Paraneptunicella aestuarii: one gene and its partner. The protein of the gene in region 2 interacts with the protein of the main gene of each other region in a pairwise test. Links are inferred from orthologs where the notes say so. Each region holds a gene or a part of one and is shown on either strand. Other genes may lie near its edges. The genes, in order: rho and nusG.

What was found.
Region 1: the proteins of nusG (region 2) and rho interact in binary tests that used the Escherichia coli proteins (3 or more experiments, as listed by UniProt). The link is inferred for Paraneptunicella aestuarii from one-to-one orthologs.

The regions. Positions count from the first base shown.
Region 1 is NZ_CP074570.1:4,415,181-4,418,334, forward strand. The notes cover bases 292-3,118. They hold rho (transcription termination factor Rho), read right to left. Parts: upstream 2,425-3,118; coding sequence 1,159-2,424; downstream 292-1,158. Other genes in these bases: KIH87_RS17135 (hypothetical protein), read right to left, coding at 349-927; KIH87_RS17145 (GNAT family N-acetyltransferase), read left to right, coding at 2,803-3,118. Also shown: KIH87_RS17130 (hypothetical protein), read left to right, coding at 1-2; more of KIH87_RS17145, read left to right, coding at 3,119-3,154. UniProt on the Escherichia coli protein: Facilitates transcription termination by a mechanism that involves Rho binding to the nascent RNA, activation of Rho's RNA-dependent ATPase activity, and release of the mRNA from the DNA template.
Region 2 is NZ_CP074570.1:4,261,409-4,264,683, forward strand. The notes cover bases 290-3,237. They hold nusG (transcription termination/antitermination protein NusG), read right to left. Parts: upstream 2,058-3,237; coding sequence 1,521-2,057; downstream 290-1,520. Other genes in these bases: rplA (50S ribosomal protein L1), read right to left, coding at 290-656; rplK (50S ribosomal protein L11), read right to left, coding at 660-1,088; secE (preprotein translocase subunit SecE), read right to left, coding at 2,057-2,434; KIH87_RS16580 (substrate-binding periplasmic protein), read right to left, coding at 2,817-3,237. Also shown: more of rplA, read right to left, coding at 1-289; more of KIH87_RS16580, read right to left, coding at 3,238-3,275. UniProt on the Escherichia coli protein: Part of the processive rRNA transcription and antitermination complex (rrnTAC). The complex forms an RNA-chaperone ring around the RNA exit tunnel of RNA polymerase (RNAP).

The DNA of each region.
Region 1 (3,154 bases), 150 kb from region 2 along the record:
AACTGAAATCAGCTGCGTATAAGAAAACGTTTCGAGACCCACAGTCAATTTCAACAACATATTCTCTAAATTCACTTACAACAGACTCGAACGGTACATAAATTTTTGTATGCCAATAGTTTTCTTATACCAGCTCCGTTTGAAATTTCTATGGATTAAATCACCCCACATTTAGGGGCTGTTGCACTTTCGTGAACAATTTCGCAGCAGTTTCGATGAGAATTGGATGAGGTATAGACAGCATAGTGCTCTCTGTAATCCGTCACCAAGAGTATTAATCTCATCCCGGCTTTGCCTGCGAGTTGGTTGCATATGCATTTTGATAAAGTTTCTGCATCCTTTTACCCATCAAGCTCTCGACAACAATTTAAACATCAATTCGGTAATGGAAACCTTCTGCTTATCAGCCACATTCTCTTTCTGTTCACAAAGCAAAATACAGTCGATATTGACAGGAAATTCGCCATCAATACTGGCTGCCTTCTCAATACTCTGCATAAACCAGCGAATATCCATCAGCCTTTTTCGATAAACCTCGATCATCTGCGACATAATAATCAATTCCCCTCGATTCATATTGCGCCGATGTTCCGGGTTAATATAACGGCGACTCAAGTAAGTGCCCGCATGTATTTGATGCCATCGATTAAGCACTTCTATTTCCGACCATAACCGCGCTTTTTCAGGTTCTATTTGCAAGGTAACTTGTATGTATTCATCTATCGTCGATATATCTTCAAGTTTAATTGCGAACAAATGGCACAAGCGTTCAATAGTCGGTTCAACGCCAAGACTACTTGCTGGTACTTTAATCTGAATATCGTTTCCCTTTTCTTTTGGGAACCAAGATTGTGTGCAATGAAATATGCACTGAAAAGAATGGCTATTTAATGACGTGTTGAGTTGGTTTATCCCTAATTGCAACATGTTGTTCTCCTTAACAAACCGAGAACACATCCTAGCAACTTAAAGGAATGTTGCATAAGTATAATATTTATACATTTGTATAAATGTATGGAAATATTATTTACGAAAAAGAAACGAATCCCTTAAACGAAAAATCCGATGTTTGACTTGAAACAAGCTAAACACCGGATTTTAAATCTGAATCAGAATGCCCAGAAACCAACCGCTCAAGGCATTCAGGATTTAGCAGAATTAAGATTTCTGCCTACGCATTGCGTCGAAGAATTCATCATTGGTTTTGGTCATAGAGAGCTTACCAATCAAGAATTCCATTGCATCAATTTCTGACATCTCATGAACGATTTTGCGTAAAATCCACATTTTTTGCAGTTCATCAGGTGCCGTTAGCAGCTCTTCACGACGAGTACCAGAACGGTTGAAGTCAATGGCAGGGAACACACGTTTTTCAGCAATCTTTCTGTTCAGATGCAATTCCATGTTACCCGTACCTTTAAACTCCTCGTAGATAACTTCGTCCATCTTGGAACCGGTATCAATCAATGCGGTTGCAATGATGGTCAAGCTTCCGCCTTCTTCAACATTACGAGCGGCACCAAAGAAACGCTTAGGCTTATGCAATGCGTTAGCATCAACACCACCAGTAAGTACCTTACCGGAGGAAGGAATAACTGTGTTATAAGCACGCGCTAAACGAGTAATTGAGTCAAGCAGGATAACCACGTCTTTTTTGTGCTCAACCAAACGCTTGGCTTTCTCGATAACCATTTCAGCCACCTGAACGTGACGGCTTGCTGGCTCGTCAAACGTAGAAGCAACTACTTCGCCTTGAACCAGGCGCTGCATTTCTGTTACTTCTTCCGGACGTTCATCAATCAACAACACCATCAGTTGGCATTCCGGATGATTGGCCGTAATAGACTGAGCAATATTCTGTAGCAGCAATGTCTTACCCGCTTTTGGCGGAGCCACAATCAAACCACGCTGGCCTTTACCGATCGGAGAAGCCAAGTCCAATACTCGCGCAGTGATATCTTCGGTACTACCATTACCACGCTCCATGACCATACGTTCGTTAGCATGTAGAGGAGTAAGGTTTTCAAAAAGGATTTTATTGCGGGAGTTTTCAGGCTTGTCGAAGTTAACTTCATTGATTTTTAAGAGGGCAAAATAACGTTCGCTGTCTTTTGGAGGTCTGATTTTACCGGAAATGGTATCACCAGTGCGAAGGTTAAATCGTCTAATCTGACTTGGCGAAACATAGATGTCATCAGGGCCAGCCAAATAAGAAGAATCTGCCGAGCGTAAAAAGCCGAATCCATCTTGCAAAATTTCCAGAACCCCATCACCAAAAATGTCTTCGCCACCTTTAGCGTGCTTCTTCAACACTGCAAAAATAATATCTTGCTTTCGCGCTCGAGCCATATTCTCGATAGCCATTTCTTCAGCAAGGTCGACAAGTTCATTAATGGGTTTCTTTTTTAATTCTGTTAGATTCATAACGGTGGGTCTTTAGATTTGTAGAGTGCTAACCAGCTTTGATTTTTTTGAAATCAGTCAATTAGCTATTAGTGTTAATTCTATTTAAGTGTTAAAAATTAAAGGTAGAAAATGTGAAAAACTGAGGCGTACAGGTGTAAACGAAATTAAGGTAGCACCAATCCACCTTACCGTCTAGGAAAAAGTATGTGTTTTACTCATTTTACCGCCATTTGCCCGAATAAACAGGCGGAGCAGTTTTTTCTACCATGTAATTCCTTTACTGGCAAGCCTATATTTCACATCGTATAATCCCGACTTTCTTAATAAATGAAGTATAAAAGCACATCCAGCTTATATGCCATCTCCCCTACAGAGTAAACCTAAGGATACTCCCTAATGCAAATCACACTAGAAAAAGTCGACTATAACAACCTAAAACATCAAGCTGATTTACTATCACTACTTGATCACTATGCAATGGACGAAATGGGTGGGGGTAAGCCACTGTCGGATTTTTCCAGAGAAAATCTGCTAACCAGCTTAAGTAAGCTACCCCACGCTTTTAGCATTATTCTATATGTCGATGATAAACCTGCCGCTTTGTCTAACTGCTTCGAAGGGTTTTCAACCTTTGCCTGTAAGCCGTTAGTGAATATTCACGATTTTGTAGTACATAGTGACTTTAGAGGTAAAGGATTAAGCAAAACGCTAATGAACAAAGTTGTCGACGTCGCTAAAGAAAAAGGAT
Region 2 (3,275 bases):
CCCATAGTGGTGCTCAGGCTGATTTTCTTAAAGTAAGAACCTTTTGCACTTGAAGGCTTGGCTTTCTTAAGCGCGTCCAACAATGCTTCCAGGTTTTCCTGGATTTGCTTAGGTTCAAAAGATGCCTTACCGATGCTAGCGTGGATGATACCGTTCTTATCGTTACGGTAACGAACCTGACCCGCTTTTGCATTCTTAACCGCAGTTACAACATCAGGAGTAACAGTGCCAGTTTTAGGGTTAGGCATAAGGCCACGAGGGCCAAGGATTTGGCCTAATTGACCCACAACGCGCATTGCATCAGGAGAAGCAACAACAACATCGAAGTTCATTTCGCCTTTTTTGACTTGCTCAGCCAAATCTTCCATACCGACTACGTCAGCACCCGCTGCTTTAGCAGCTTCGGCAGCAGCGCCCTGAGTAAATACCGCTACGCGCACATCTTTACCAGTACCGTGAGGCAATACTGTTGCACCACGAACGTTTTGGTCAGATTTACGAGCGTCGATGCCCAGGTTTACTGCAACATCCATGCTTTCAGCGAACTTGGCGGTTGCCAATTCTTTCAATAATGCAATAGCTTCATTGATTTCATAATCTTTAGTTGCATCTACCTTTTCACGGATAGTACGCATACGTTTAGTTAGCTTTGCCATGAATTAGCCCTCCACCTTTAGACCCATACTACGTGCAGTACCAGCAATAGTACGAACACCAGCTTCCATATCGGCAGCTGTCAGGTCAGGTTTTTTCGTAGTAACAATCTCTTCCAACTGAGCACGGGTAACTGTACCCACTTTGTCAGTATTAGGACGACCAGAACCACTCTTAATGCCAGCAGCTTTTTTCAACAAGAAAGATGCTGGTGGAGTTCTAGTTTCAAAAGTGAAAGAGCGATCTTCATAAACAGAGATCTGTACAGGGATAGGCATCCCTTTTTCCAGGCTTTCTGTTCTAGCGTTAAATGCTTTACAGAATTCCATGATGTTCACACCATGCTGACCCAAAGCAGGACCAACTGGTGGACTTGGGTTTGCAGCGCCAGCGGCAACCTGCAACTTAATCAAGCCAACAATTTTCTTAGCCATTTCGGTTGTCTCTCAATGTGGGTTAAACGCCTCGCAAGTAATGAGTTTACCTGCTCAAACGGCTTCCCGTGTTATAAAAGGCCGCAGATTATATTTTAATCTCACTGGCCTGACAAGCATTATTGAGCTCTTTTTTAAATATTGGTCTTGATTTTGCTTTACGGAAAATGATGGTGATATTTTCAGATAGTTAACTGACTGAAAACACGCCGAAAAACTGACAGTATTTATAGTGCAAGGACTATCCTTTGGCAACTATATAAAGTAGGTGTACAAGGAATCTTTACAAACTGGAAAAGGGGCCGATGCTTTTTTTCCTGAATTTTCATAAATAAGGGACTGAAAAAAGAAAAGCGAGCAACTTGTGCTCGCTTTCGAAATTTCTCTGTGACCAAAGTAAATTTCTTGAGTTTAAGACTCAGTAACTCAGTCTTACCCCTTCTCTACCTGACTGAACTCTAGCTCAACAGGAGTAGAACGGCCAAAGATCAAAACAGAGACTTTCAAACGGTTCTTCTCGTAGTCGACTTCTTCGACTACACCATTGAAGTCTGCAAAAGGACCATCGGTAACACGAACCACTTCGCCCGGCTCGAACAATGTTTTTGGCTTTGGCTTATCAACCGACTCTTCAAGACGATTCAAGATAGCGTCAGCTTCGCGCTTGCTGATTGGTGCAGGGCGATCCGTTGTACCACCAATGAAACCAAGAACTCGAGGAACACTTTTCACCAAGTGCCATGAGTCATCGTTCATTTCCATTTCAACCAATACATAGCCTGGGAAAAACTTGCGTTCGCTCTTACGCTTTTGACCGGCACGCATTTCTACGACTTCTTCAGTAGGTACAAGGATTTCTCCGAAGTACTCTTGCATCTCGTGCATTTTGATGTGTTCTTCAAGAGTTTTCTTAACTCTGCCTTCATAGCCTGAGAAAGCTTGTACAACGTACCAACGTTTTTCTGACATTAGATACCCACTCCTGTGATAAATGAAACCACGCGAACAGCAATGCCATCTAAACCCCACAACAACAGAGCCATGACAAAGGTCGCTACCATAACAATCATAGTCGTTTGAGTGGTTTCCTGGCGAGTGGGCCAAACAACTTTGCGTACTTCGATGCGGGCTTCAGAAGCAAAATTCACAAATTGCGTTCCTTTACCTGTTTTCGATGCGATAAGTAAAGCTACGATTACAGCAACAACAACACCGACTGCCCGGATTAATACTGATGCCTGATCAAAATAATAATTACCGCCTACCGCAGCAGTAAGTAACACAATCACCAGTAACCATTTGAACATGTCAAATGAACCAGCATTGTTGGCCGCATTCTCACTCATTTCTAAACCTTTTCTGTACGTTACACGTCGCTTAATTCTGGCAGGGGTGGAGGGACTCGAACCCCCAACCATCGGTTTTGGAGACCGCTGTTCTACCAATTGGAACTACACCCCTAAAATCTCTTCCCTATCCCTTCCTTCGTAAAAACCAAGCATTCGAGCTACAACCACATTACCTCTGTGAACTGCTCTTCGTTATTTGGGAAAGCTCAGAGCCACGAAAAAGGAGGGAGCGGTATTATACTCATTAGTGGAAATGATACAAGCTAGAGCGAGAGGATATTACTTATAAGCAAAACGATGAGTAATAAAATCAGGGGATTGTCGGCCAAGAAACCCCCCAAAACAGGGGTAGAACAGCACGCGATGATACGAAGACAGCTTACTTATACCTGTCAAGAACCCGTAAACGACCACGATCTTGTTCTGGCAGGCTACGTTTAAAGCCGTTGATATATTCAGGTCTAGCTCGCACTTCCTCTAACGCCTTTGTTAAAGCGTCAACGACCGCTTTATCAGTGTTAATGTTCGCAGCAAGGTAAACATCGCGATCAAAATCTTCCGGGAAAAACTGTACGGACAATTGTGTTTCATCAAAACCATAGGCTTTAGCAAGGGGATGAATGAGTGTCAGATCTCCAACAAATAAATCAATTTTACGGCTGAACATCAGGTTCACAAGCTCTTTCAGAGTACCTCGTAAAATGAAATTTTCATCTTCTTTAAACCCCAGATCAATAAAATACTGTTGAGTAAAATCCTCCCTGATTACCCCTAAACGCCATTTTTTAACATCATCAAATGTTTTTAGTTTTATGTCTGTTCGATCTGAAAGATGAAC